2 regions of the Kluyvera intermedia genome follow, and region 2 is predicted to be linked to the other one. Evidence: riboswitches for the same ligand, from Rfam matches in the RefSeq annotation. Region 2 holds a riboswitch; the other holds the start of a gene.
The links. Region 2 has a riboswitch for thiamine pyrophosphate ahead of thiB (thiamine ABC transporter substrate binding subunit). Riboswitches for the same ligand answer to the same signal wherever they lie in the genome.
Positions count from the first base shown of each region.

Region 1: linked by a shared signal. The riboswitch ahead of thiC (phosphomethylpyrimidine synthase ThiC) and the one ahead of thiB (thiamine ABC transporter substrate binding subunit) in region 2 are both predicted to bind thiamine pyrophosphate.

Region 1 is NZ_CP139986.1:4,444,442-4,449,754, reverse strand. Features, by position in the region: gene thiC (phosphomethylpyrimidine synthase ThiC) at 1-1,550, opposite strand, end outside; TPP riboswitch at 1,633-1,742, opposite strand; gene U0026_RS21385 (Rsd/AlgQ family anti-sigma factor) at 1,796-2,281, opposite strand; gene nudC (NAD(+) diphosphatase) at 2,379-3,152, shown strand; gene hemE (uroporphyrinogen decarboxylase) at 3,192-4,256, shown strand; gene nfi (deoxyribonuclease V) at 4,266-4,946, shown strand; gene U0026_RS21365 (YjaG family protein) at 4,980-5,313, shown strand, end outside.
Region 2 is NZ_CP139986.1:3,931,648-3,936,960, reverse strand. Features, by position in the region: gene thiQ (thiamine ABC transporter ATP-binding protein ThiQ) at 1-53, opposite strand, end outside; gene thiP (thiamine/thiamine pyrophosphate ABC transporter permease ThiP) at 37-1,647, opposite strand; gene thiB (thiamine ABC transporter substrate binding subunit) at 1,623-2,606, opposite strand; TPP riboswitch at 2,636-2,740, opposite strand; gene sgrR (HTH-type transcriptional regulator SgrR) at 2,776-4,431, opposite strand; gene sgrT (glucose uptake inhibitor SgrT) at 4,519-4,656, shown strand; gene U0026_RS18980 (sugar efflux transporter) at 4,744-5,313, shown strand, end outside.

The DNA of each region.
Region 1 (5,313 bases), 510 kb from region 2:
GTAATCAGCCCCTGTTTCACATCTTCTTTGTTCGGCAGGCCGAGGTGCTCTTTTGGCGTCACGTAGCACAGCATCGCGCATCCGAACCAGCCAATCATCGCCGCACCAATGCCGGAGGTGAAGTGGTCATAACCCGGCGCAATATCGGTGGTCAACGGCCCTAAGGTGTAGAACGGCGCTTCGTGGCAGTGCTCCAGCTCTTCGGTCATGTTGCGCTTAATCATCTGCATCGGCACGTGGCCCGGGCCTTCAATCATCACCTGCACGTCATATTCCCAGGCAATTTTGGTCAGATCGCCCAGCGTATGCAGCTCAGAGAACTGGGCTTCATCGTTGGCATCCTGAATAGAGCCTGGACGCAGGCCGTCGCCCAATGATAGGGAAACGTCATAGGCGGCACAGATTTCACAGATTTCGCGGAAGTGCTCGAACAAGAAGTTTTCTTTGTGATGGGAGAGGCACCATTTCGCCATGATGGAACCGCCGCGCGAGACAATTCCGGTCAGGCGTTTAGCGGTCATCGGCACATAGCGCAGCAGCACACCCGCGTGGATAGTAAAATAGTCGACGCCCTGCTCGGCCTGCTCCAGCAGCGTGTCGCGGAACGCTTCCCAGGTGAGATCTTCGGCGATCCCGTTGACCTTCTCCAGCGCCTGGTAGATCGGTACGGTACCGATCGGCACCGGGCTGTTTCGCAGGATCCATTCGCGGGTTTCGTGAATATAGCGACCGGTGGACAGATCCATCACCGTATCCGCGCCCCAGCGGGTGGACCACACCAGTTTTTCCACTTCTTCTTCGATGGAGGAGGTGACTGCGGAGTTGCCGATGTTGGCGTTGACCTTCACCAGGAAGTTACGTCCGATGATCATCGGTTCCGATTCCGGGTGGTTGATGTTGGCGGGGATGATGGCGCGTCCGGCGGCGACTTCATCACGCACGAATTCTGGCGTGATATTTTCCGGCAGGCTGGCGCCAAAGCTCATCCCCGGATGCTGGTGGCGTAACACTTCGCTGCGAATACGCTCACGACCCATGTTTTCGCGTACGGCGATAAACTCCATCTCTGGGGTGACAATTCCCTGGCGGGCATAGTGCAATTGGGTGACGCAGTGTCCAGATTTGGCACGTTTTGGCGTGAGTAACCCGGTAAAACGCAGTTCATCAAGGCCATCATCGGCCAGACGCTCTTTGGTGTAGGCCGAGCTACGGTCATCTAACTCTTCACTATCGTTACGCGCGGTAATCCATGGCTGGCGCAGTTTTGCCAGACCCTGCTGGACGTTAATCGCCACATCAGGATCGCCATACGGGCCAGAGGTGTCATAAACCGGCACGGCTTCGTTCTCTTCGAACTGTGGGGTATCTTTGCTGCCGCCAATGAGCGTTGGGCTGAGTTGGATTTCGCGCATCGGAATACGGATATCCGGCTGTGAGCCGGTGATATAAATACGTTTTGAGTTAGGAAAGGCGGTCCCTTCCAGGGTGTCGATAAAGTGTTGGGCTTGGGCGCGCTGTTCGCGGCGGGATGGTTTAGTTGTGACAGACATAGCTCATTCCAGAAAAAGTAAGGAGATGGCTTGTCAGACGACGGATGAAGCAAGAGGGAAGATCGCCCATGGGCGATGCAACTGAAGATTAACTCTTGTTCCCTTCGCAGGTCTTAACCTGATCAGGTTCCGCGGATCCCGAATTAACGGTCTCAGCCCGTGCTTGCGCACTGGGCACTCCGACAAGAAGCAACCTCTGATAACCAGAGGTAATGATTGTAAACTACGCGTTAATACAGCAAATCTCAAGCCGGGCGTTTGAATTCGCCTTCGTTAAGCGTCTTAAAGGCCAGCATGATCAGCTGATCTTCCAGCCGGAAACGTGCCTCAAGCGCTTCACCGATATCAGAAAGCGCCTGCTGAAATTCATTCACGTTATCCTGGTCGATGGCGTTTTCCAGCGTCGAATCATAGAAATCCATAATCTGTTGGGTATTAGCATCTAGCTGCGGCCAGATTTTGGTGGCGTTTAAAAGCGGACTCTCGCCTTCCATTTTATGGATAATGCGTTCATAAATACTGAAATGACCGGCAGACAGGTAGTCGACCAGTCGCTGGCAAAAGTTATCGAGCGCTTTTTCATTTAGCCGCATAAACGATTCTTTGCCAGGCTTAAGGCCAACCAAATCGTAGTACGCCACGAGCAGGTGCTTACGAATATTCAGCCAGCGGTCGACCAGTTTGTGGTGTCCATGAATACGCTCTTTTAGACTTTCTAACTGGTTTAACATAGGTTGACCCCGCATCGGTAAGGTTAAAATCTGCTCACGTCGTTATGTAATAATAATGTTAACAACATGCCTGTGAAGCAAAGGTTGCGCAAGAGATATGGATCGTATAATTGAAAAATGGGATCGCGGTTGGTGGATCGTCAGCCACGAACAAAAATTATGGCTGCCCGGTGGGGAATTGCCCTGCGGCGAAGCGGTAAATTTCGATCTTGTGGGGCTACCCGCACAGCAAATTGGTGAATGGGAAGGCCTGCCGGTCTGGCTAGTACAGCAACACCGTCGTCACGATATGGGATCGGTACGGCAAGTGCTCGATCAGGATGTGGGGCTGTTCCAGCTTGCTGGGCGTGGCGTACAACTGACAGAGTTTTACCGCTCACACAAATTCTGCGGTTACTGCGGTCACACCATGCATCCGAGCAAAACCGAATGGGCGATGCTCTGTAGCCACTGCCGCGAACGCTACTATCCGCAAATTGCGCCGTGCATTATTGTTGCGATTCGGCGTGATGATTCTATTTTGCTGGCTCAGCATGTTCGCCACCGTAACGGTGTACATACCGTGCTGGCAGGTTTTGTCGAAGTGGGTGAAACGCTGGAACAGGCTGTGGCGCGTGAGGTCATGGAAGAGAGTGGTATCAAGGTGAAGAACCTACGCTACGTCACTTCACAGCCATGGCCGTTCCCACAATCGCTGATGACTGCCTATATGGCGGAATACGATAGCGGTGAGATTGTTATCGACCCGAAAGAACTGTTGACGGCAAACTGGTATCGCTATGACGATTTACCGCTGCTTCCGCCACCGGGTACTGTGGCACGCCGTCTGATAGAAGATACCGTGGCAATGTGTCGGGCCGAGTATGAGTGACATGTTACACTGGGCGCATCAACGCTAAAGGAATGTAAAATGACCGAACTGAAGAACGATCGTTATCTGCGTGCGCTGTTGCGCCAACCCGTTGATGTCACTCCGGTATGGATGATGCGTCAGGCTGGCCGTTATTTGCCAGAGTATAAGGCTACCCGGGCTCAGGCGGGCGACTTTATGTCGCTGTGTAAAAATGCGGAGCTGGCCTGTGAGGTCACGCTGCAGCCGCTGCGCCGCTACCCGCTTGATGCGGCGATCCTCTTCTCCGATATCCTGACTATTCCGGATGCCATGGGGCTGGGACTCTATTTTGAAACCGGGGAAGGCCCGCGCTTTACCTCGCCAATCACCAGTAAAGCTGACGTTGAAAAACTGCCAATTCCAGACCCGGAAGGCGAACTGGGCTATGTCATGAACGCGGTGCGTACCATCCGCCGTGAACTGAAAGGTGAAGTGCCGCTGATTGGCTTCTCCGGTAGCCCGTGGACGCTGGCGACCTATATGGTTGAAGGTGGCAGCAGCAAAGCCTTTACCGTCATTAAAAAGATGATGTATGCCGATCCGAAATCGCTGCATCTGCTGCTCGATAAGCTGGCGCAGAGCGTCACGCTGTACCTCAACGCGCAGATTAAAGCGGGCGCACAGTCGGTGATGATTTTCGACACCTGGGGCGGCGTGCTGACTGGTCGCGATTACCAGCAGTTCTCTTTGTACTACATGCACAAAATTGTCGATGGCCTGTTGCGTGAAAACGAGGGTCGTCGCGTGCCGGTCACGCTGTTCACCAAAGGTGGCGGACAGTGGCTGGAGGCGATGGCGGAAACCGGCTGTGATGCGTTGGGCCTCGACTGGACTGTTGATATCGCCGATGCGCGCCGTCGTGTCGGCCACAAGGTTGCGTTGCAGGGCAACATGGACCCGTCCATGCTGTACGCACCGGCACCGCGTATCGAAGAGGAAGTCTCGACGATTCTTGCAGGCTTCGGCCAGGGCGAAGGGCATGTCTTTAACCTCGGTCACGGTATCCATCAGGATGTGCCGCCGGAACATGCGGGCGTCTTTGTGGAGGCTGTACACCGTCTGTCGGCGCAATATCATCGCTAAGGAATGAATATGGACCTCGCGGCACTACGCGCGCAGCAGCTTGAACTGGCCTCCTCGGTGATCCTTGAGGATCGCCTTGATAACGATCCGCCGGATCTGATCGGCGGGGCGGATGTCGGTTTCGAGCAGGGCGGTGAAGTGACGCGAGCGGCGATGGTGTTGTTATCGTATCCTTCGCTGGAGTTGGTCGAGTATCAGGTGGCGCGTGTCGCCACCACCATGCCGTACATTCCCGGCTTCCTCTCTTTTCGTGAAACCCCTGCGCTGATGGCGGCATGGCAGCAGCTATCGCATAAGCCCGACCTGCTGTTTGTTGATGGTCACGGTATTTCCCACCCCCGTCGGCTTGGTGTTGCCAGCCATTTTGGTCTGCTGGTGGACGTCCCAACGATTGGTGTGGCGAAAAAGCGGCTCTGTGGCAAATTTGAGCCGCTTGCCGCAGAGCCCGGCGCATTGGCACCGTTGCTGGACAAAGGTGAGCAATTAGCATGGGTCTGGCGCAGCAAAGTACGTTGTAACCCGTTATTTATTTCGACGGGACATCGGGTAAGTCTGGATAGCGCCCTGACATGGGTACAGCGCTGTATGAACGGTTATCGCCTGCCTGAACCCACCCGCTGGGCAGATGCCGTGGCATCAGGGCGACCGGCTTTTACGCGCCTTGCAGCAAAAGCGCCCCATATCGGGTAAACTGCGGTTAATTTCCGTATTTGAGAACTCATCATGTTACAAAATCCGATTCATCTGCGTCTGGAGAAGCTGGAAAGCTGGCAGCACGTCACTTTTATGGCTTGCCTGTGCGAACGCATGTACCCGAACTACGCCATGTTTTGTAAGCAGACGGAATTTGGTGATGGACAAATTTATCGCCGCATTCTCGATTTGGTTTGGGAATCGTTAACGGTCAAAGATGCCAAAATCAATTTCGACAGCCAGCTGGAAAAGTTTGAAGAGGCGATTCCGGTAGCCGACGACTATGATTTGTACGGCGTCTATCCGGCAATCGATGCTTGCGTCGCGTTGAGTGAATTAATTCATTCTCGTTTGAGTGGCGAAA
Region 2 (5,313 bases):
AAACGCATCGGTAAATGCTGATACAGCCAGGTGACATCATTGAGTTTTAGCATGGCGTCCGGGTATTTTTTCAATCACGGTAAACAGTACGAAGCACAGTATCAGCAGAATTAACGCGGTCACCGCGCCGTCCTGGCTGCGGTAGGCGCCAATTTGCTGATAGAGATAAAACGGCAGAGTGCGGAATTCTTCATTGCCAAACAGCGCCACCACGCCGAAATCACCAATTGATAGCACGCAGGCAAACGCCAGCGCTTGCGCCAGGGGGCGTTTGAGGGCGCGCAGTTCTACGACCCGTAGCCGATTTATGCCGGAAAGCCCCAGCGATTCGCACAGGATACTGTAGCGGGCGGTGACGTCGCGCATCGGCGTCTCCAGCACTTTGATGGCATACGGCACCGCCATCAGCGCGTTGGTGAAAATCACAATGCCATCGGCGGAGTCGGGCAAGCCGATGGTGTTGTTCAGCAGCAGGAAGAAGCCGGTTGCCAGCACGATCCCCGGCATTGCCAAAATCAACATCCCGCTGAGCTCCATAGCCTGACCGGCGAGTGGTCGGTTGCGCGCTCGCAGCTCGCGGCTGCTCCACAGCAGCATCATGGTCAGTATCACGCATAACAGGCCAGCGGCGAGGGCAATGCGCAGGGATGTCGTCAGCGCCTGCCATAAAATGGGTTGCTCCAGCACCTGGAACATCGTGGGGTTGATGCCGTCGAAAATCACCGCCAGCAGCGGCGGCAGCAGTAATAACAACGTCAGCAAAATCAGTAGCATGTCGGCGATTCGGCTGTGCCAGCGATCGTCAGGGTCACGCCAGCCGTGAACCTGCGTGTTGCCAATCGCAATCGCTCGGCTCAGGCGCTGGCTTAATAACACCAGCGACAGACAGCAGGCCATTTGAATGATCGCCAGCATCGCTGCCCGCGCGGGGTCGTAATCAAAGTTCAGCGCCTGGTAGATAGCCAGCTCGATGGTGGTGGCCGACGGCCCGCCGCCCAGTGATAGCACGGTGGCGAAGCTGGCGAAACAGAGCATAAAGATAAGCGTGGCGATGGGTAAAATTTGACGCCGCAGCCATGGCCACTCTACCAGGCGGAAAAACGGGTAGCCGCGCATGCCAAGCTGAGCCGCAATTTGGCGCTGCTCACCGGGAATTTGCTCCAGCGCTTGCAGCAACAGGCGGGTTGCCATCGGCATATTAAAGAACACATGCGCCAGCAGGATGCCTTGCAGGCCGTAGGGTGAGAAATTCCACTGCCAGCCGAGCCAGGTACAAAGCTGAGCCAGCCAGCCCTGACGACCGTAAACGCTCAGAATACCGAATACGGCGACCAGCACCGGTAAAATAAGCGTCATGGCACACAGCCGCAGTAACAGCTGGCGGCCGGGGAAGCGTCGGCGGTAGAGCGCGCGGGCAAGGAAAATGGCAGGAATGACGGACAGCAGCGCCGAAAGGAACGCCTGCCAGAAGGAGAATCGCACCACGTGCCACAGATAGCTGTCGGCAAGCAGCGTCGACCATGAGGTTTCTGGTGCGTTTAGCCATAACGACAAAAATGCCGCCAGGGCGACGGCCACCATCAGCGTGGTGGCTGCAAGCCCCGGAAAGAGCCAGTGAGGAGTTAGCGGCTGGCGGCGCGGAGCCATGCGTTAATCCAGTTTTGACGATCGGTTGCGACCTGTTGCGGCGTAAATTGCAGTGCAGTTTGTGGTTTCACCAGGTTGTTAAAGCCCTCCGGTAACGCAACCTGAGTCACGGGGTACATCCAGTTACCGGTTGGCACCGCATTCTGGAATGCTGGGGAAACCATAAAGCTCAGGAATTGATCCGCCAGTTTGGGCTGTTTACTGGCGGCGGTTTTCGCTGCCACTTCCACCTGCAGGTAATGACCTTCGCTAAAGGCTGCCGCCGCGTAGTTATCTTTCTTCTCTTCGATGATGTGATACGCCGGTGAGGTGGTGTAGCTCAGTACCAGGTCGCTTTCCCCTTTCAGGAACAGACCGTAGGCTTCACTCCAGCCCTTGGTGACGGTAACGGTTTTCGCCGCCAGTTTCTGCCACGCTTCCGGTGCTTTATCGCCATAGACTTTCTGCATCCACAGCAGCAGGCCTAAGCCCGGCGTACTGGTGCGAGGATCTTGGTAAATCACCCGCCATTTCTGATCGCTTTCGACCAGTTCTTTCAGGTTTTTTGGCGGGTTTTTCAGTTTGTTTTTGTCGTAGACGAAAGCGAAGTAGCCGTAGTCGAACGGCACGAAGGTGTCGTTGTTCCAGCCGCCCGGCACGTTGACGGCGCTTGCCGGAACGTTGCTTTTGGCGAACAGTTTAGTCTCAGTCGCAGCCTGAAGCAGATTGTTATCCAGCCCCAATACTACGTCGGCTTTGCTATTTTTGCCTTCCATACGTAGACGGTTAAGCAGCGATACGCCATCTTCCAGCGCGACGAATTTCAGCTCGCAGTGACAGTCGACCTCAAACGCTTTTTTGACCGCAGGTCCAGGGCCCCAGTCGGCGGCGAAGGAATCGTAGGTGTAGACCGTGAGAACGGGTTTAGCGAAGGCTGGCACGGCAATGAGGGCCAGCAGTGGGAGTAATTTTTTGAGCACTTTGCACCTTTATTCATGGTGGCAAAGGATTTTGAGTGAGCCCCAAATCCCTTCGCCGGGATTATCCGGATCAGGTTCGACGGGTCTTTCTCAGCCAATACACGCGTTTGTGTTTAGCACCCCGTTGAGAACGCCACATTGTAATGATAACGTGAATAAATCAAAAGCCTTATGGATCCGGTGGCGCAAACCAGGCTGATTTAAAGTCAAACCAGCCTAACGTGTTCATTCGCACGCCGCGCATACTGCGTTGCCCCTGTAACATCAGCCAATGGTGAATGAGCGGCACAACGGACTGATTCTCCATAAGTTGTTGGCACCAGTCGGCCTGCGGGAGCGCATTGGCGCGCCAGCGCTGGGCGTCCTGCTCCCAGTCGATGGGAATACAGTTGCGGATAAGCGGTACTTCATACAGAAAGGCAAATAACGAGAAATCCAGCGGCAGCGTAAAGTTGGCGCTGTTGAGCCAGATATCGCTGACCACCTCGCCCTGGTGCCATTCCTCATACTCCACTTCCTGAATATTCAGTTTGACCTGATGCTCCGCCAGCAGGGCTTCCATAATGAGGCCAATCGTTCGGTGTTCAATGTGTTCGCGATAATAGGTCAGCGTCACCGATTCCAGCCCGGCCGGTTTTTCACAGGCGCGGCTGCGGGCGTGGTGCCAACGCGGCAGCAGACCATAGGCCGGGAACCAGTGGCTTTGGTGTTGTTCGCCTGCGTGGTATAGAAGATTGTTCGGATGAAAAATATGGCTCAGCCACTGGCGTACTGCCGGGTTGTTGCCGAGTGGGCTGCGGGCGTCGAACAGTAAATAATAGCATCCCTCCTCAAGGCGGCTTTCGACCGCCTTTTCGCTCTCGGTGGTACCCTGTAGCGTCAGCCCGCCATTGGGCTCCTCGCTGATTTCCGGCAAGACCCAGACGTTAACCTCATCGATAAGCGCCCGGAAACCGAAGTAATCATCAAAGGCGAGGATCTTAAGCTGGTTTTGATTGTTACGGGCGACCGAGTACGGGCCGGTGCCAACCGGCATGCGTGAGAAGTTGGGCAGTGACTGCCACTCGCGCGGCAGGATCATCGCTGAGACCTGACCTAATAACAGCGGCAGCCAGCGATCGGGTTCCGTAAGGTGGACATCCAGTGTCCAGGCGGTAGGGGAGTCGATACGCGAAATATTCGAATACAGCGGAAGCGTCATGCTGCGGTGCAGTGACGCGATGACGTCCTCCATCTCCAATTCACGGCCGTGATGGAAATGAATGCCGGGGCGGAGGTAAAAACGCCAGTGTAATGGGGAAATTGCCTGCCAATGGTGCGCAATATCGGCTTCCAGTTCCCCATTTACCTCGTTGATTCGGGTTAATGCGCTAAAAATTTGCCGCGCGATGTGGGTTTCAGAACGCCGCAGGGCGGTTCCTGGCAGTAAATTGTGCATCGGACGGTAGTAAAGCACGCGCAAAATATGCCGACCCTGGCGGAAACTGCGGCCTAAATGCGAAACCAGCATCTGGCGTACCGCGGCTTTATCGCCGACCAGTTGAACCAGTTGATCGATCCGGTCTTGCTCCAGCAGATCCTCCGCACGTTGCTGCTGCAACGCCAGCCCGGTGTAGAGGAAGGTAAGCTTTGAACGCTTGCCGCGCCCGACCTCCGCCTCCCAGGTCAGCCAGCCGCGCGCTTCCATAGTATTCAATAGCGTCCTCATATGGCGGCGTGAACAGCTCAGTAATTCGGCCAGAGTATTTAGCGTGGTTTCCTGCGATTTTCCTTCGCAGCACTGCCATAAGCGGATGAACTGTTGTTGCAATCGACCTGAGGACATAAAAGGGGAACTCCTGATAAAAACTCAGCAATTTATTAATCCCTATATTAAGCCAATAATTGCTTTCGATGAAGCGAGGAGGTCACCATGTATCAGTTCTATCAGCGATATTTCTCTGCCACCAAACATGTTTCCTGGCTGGCCCGCCTGGCAACGGCACAACGGCTTGAAATGCTGAACTATCTGATGCAGTGGGAAGTTACGAAACCGACCTCTGAACATTAATTCGCCTAATCATGTGTGACTGAGTATTTGCCAGCAGGTATCATCTGCTGGCTTTTTTTATTCTCTCGCGTGCACAAAGGATTTCACATGCTCTGGTTAATGACGATGGGACGACGTCTCAACGGTGTTTATGCTGCCTTTATGATGGTGGCGTTTATGATGGGGATCGCGGGGGCGCTACAGGCACCAACGTTAAGCCTGTATCTCAGCCGGGAAGTGGGCGTACAGCCGTTCTGGGTTGGCCTGTTTTATACCGTCAACGCGGTAGCCGGGATCGTCGTCAGTCTTGGGTTGGCAAAGCGATCCGATAGCCGGGGCGATCGTCGTAAACTGATTATGTTCTGTTGTCTGATGGCGGTGGGTAACGCGCTGCTGTTCGCTTTTAATCGGCATTATTTAACGCTGATTACCTGCGGCGTACTGCTGGCCTCGATTGCTAACGCTGCCATGCCACAGCTGTTTGCGCTGGCGCGTGAGTATGCTGACAGTTCAGCGCGTGAAGTGGTGATGTTCAGCTCGGTGATGCGTGCGCAATTATCGCTGGCGTGGGTTATTGGCCCGCCGCTGGCCTTTATGCTGGCGCTGAACTACGGCTTTACCGCCATGTTCTCGATTGCAGCGGCTATTTTTGCCATCAGCCTTGCGCTAATCGCGTTG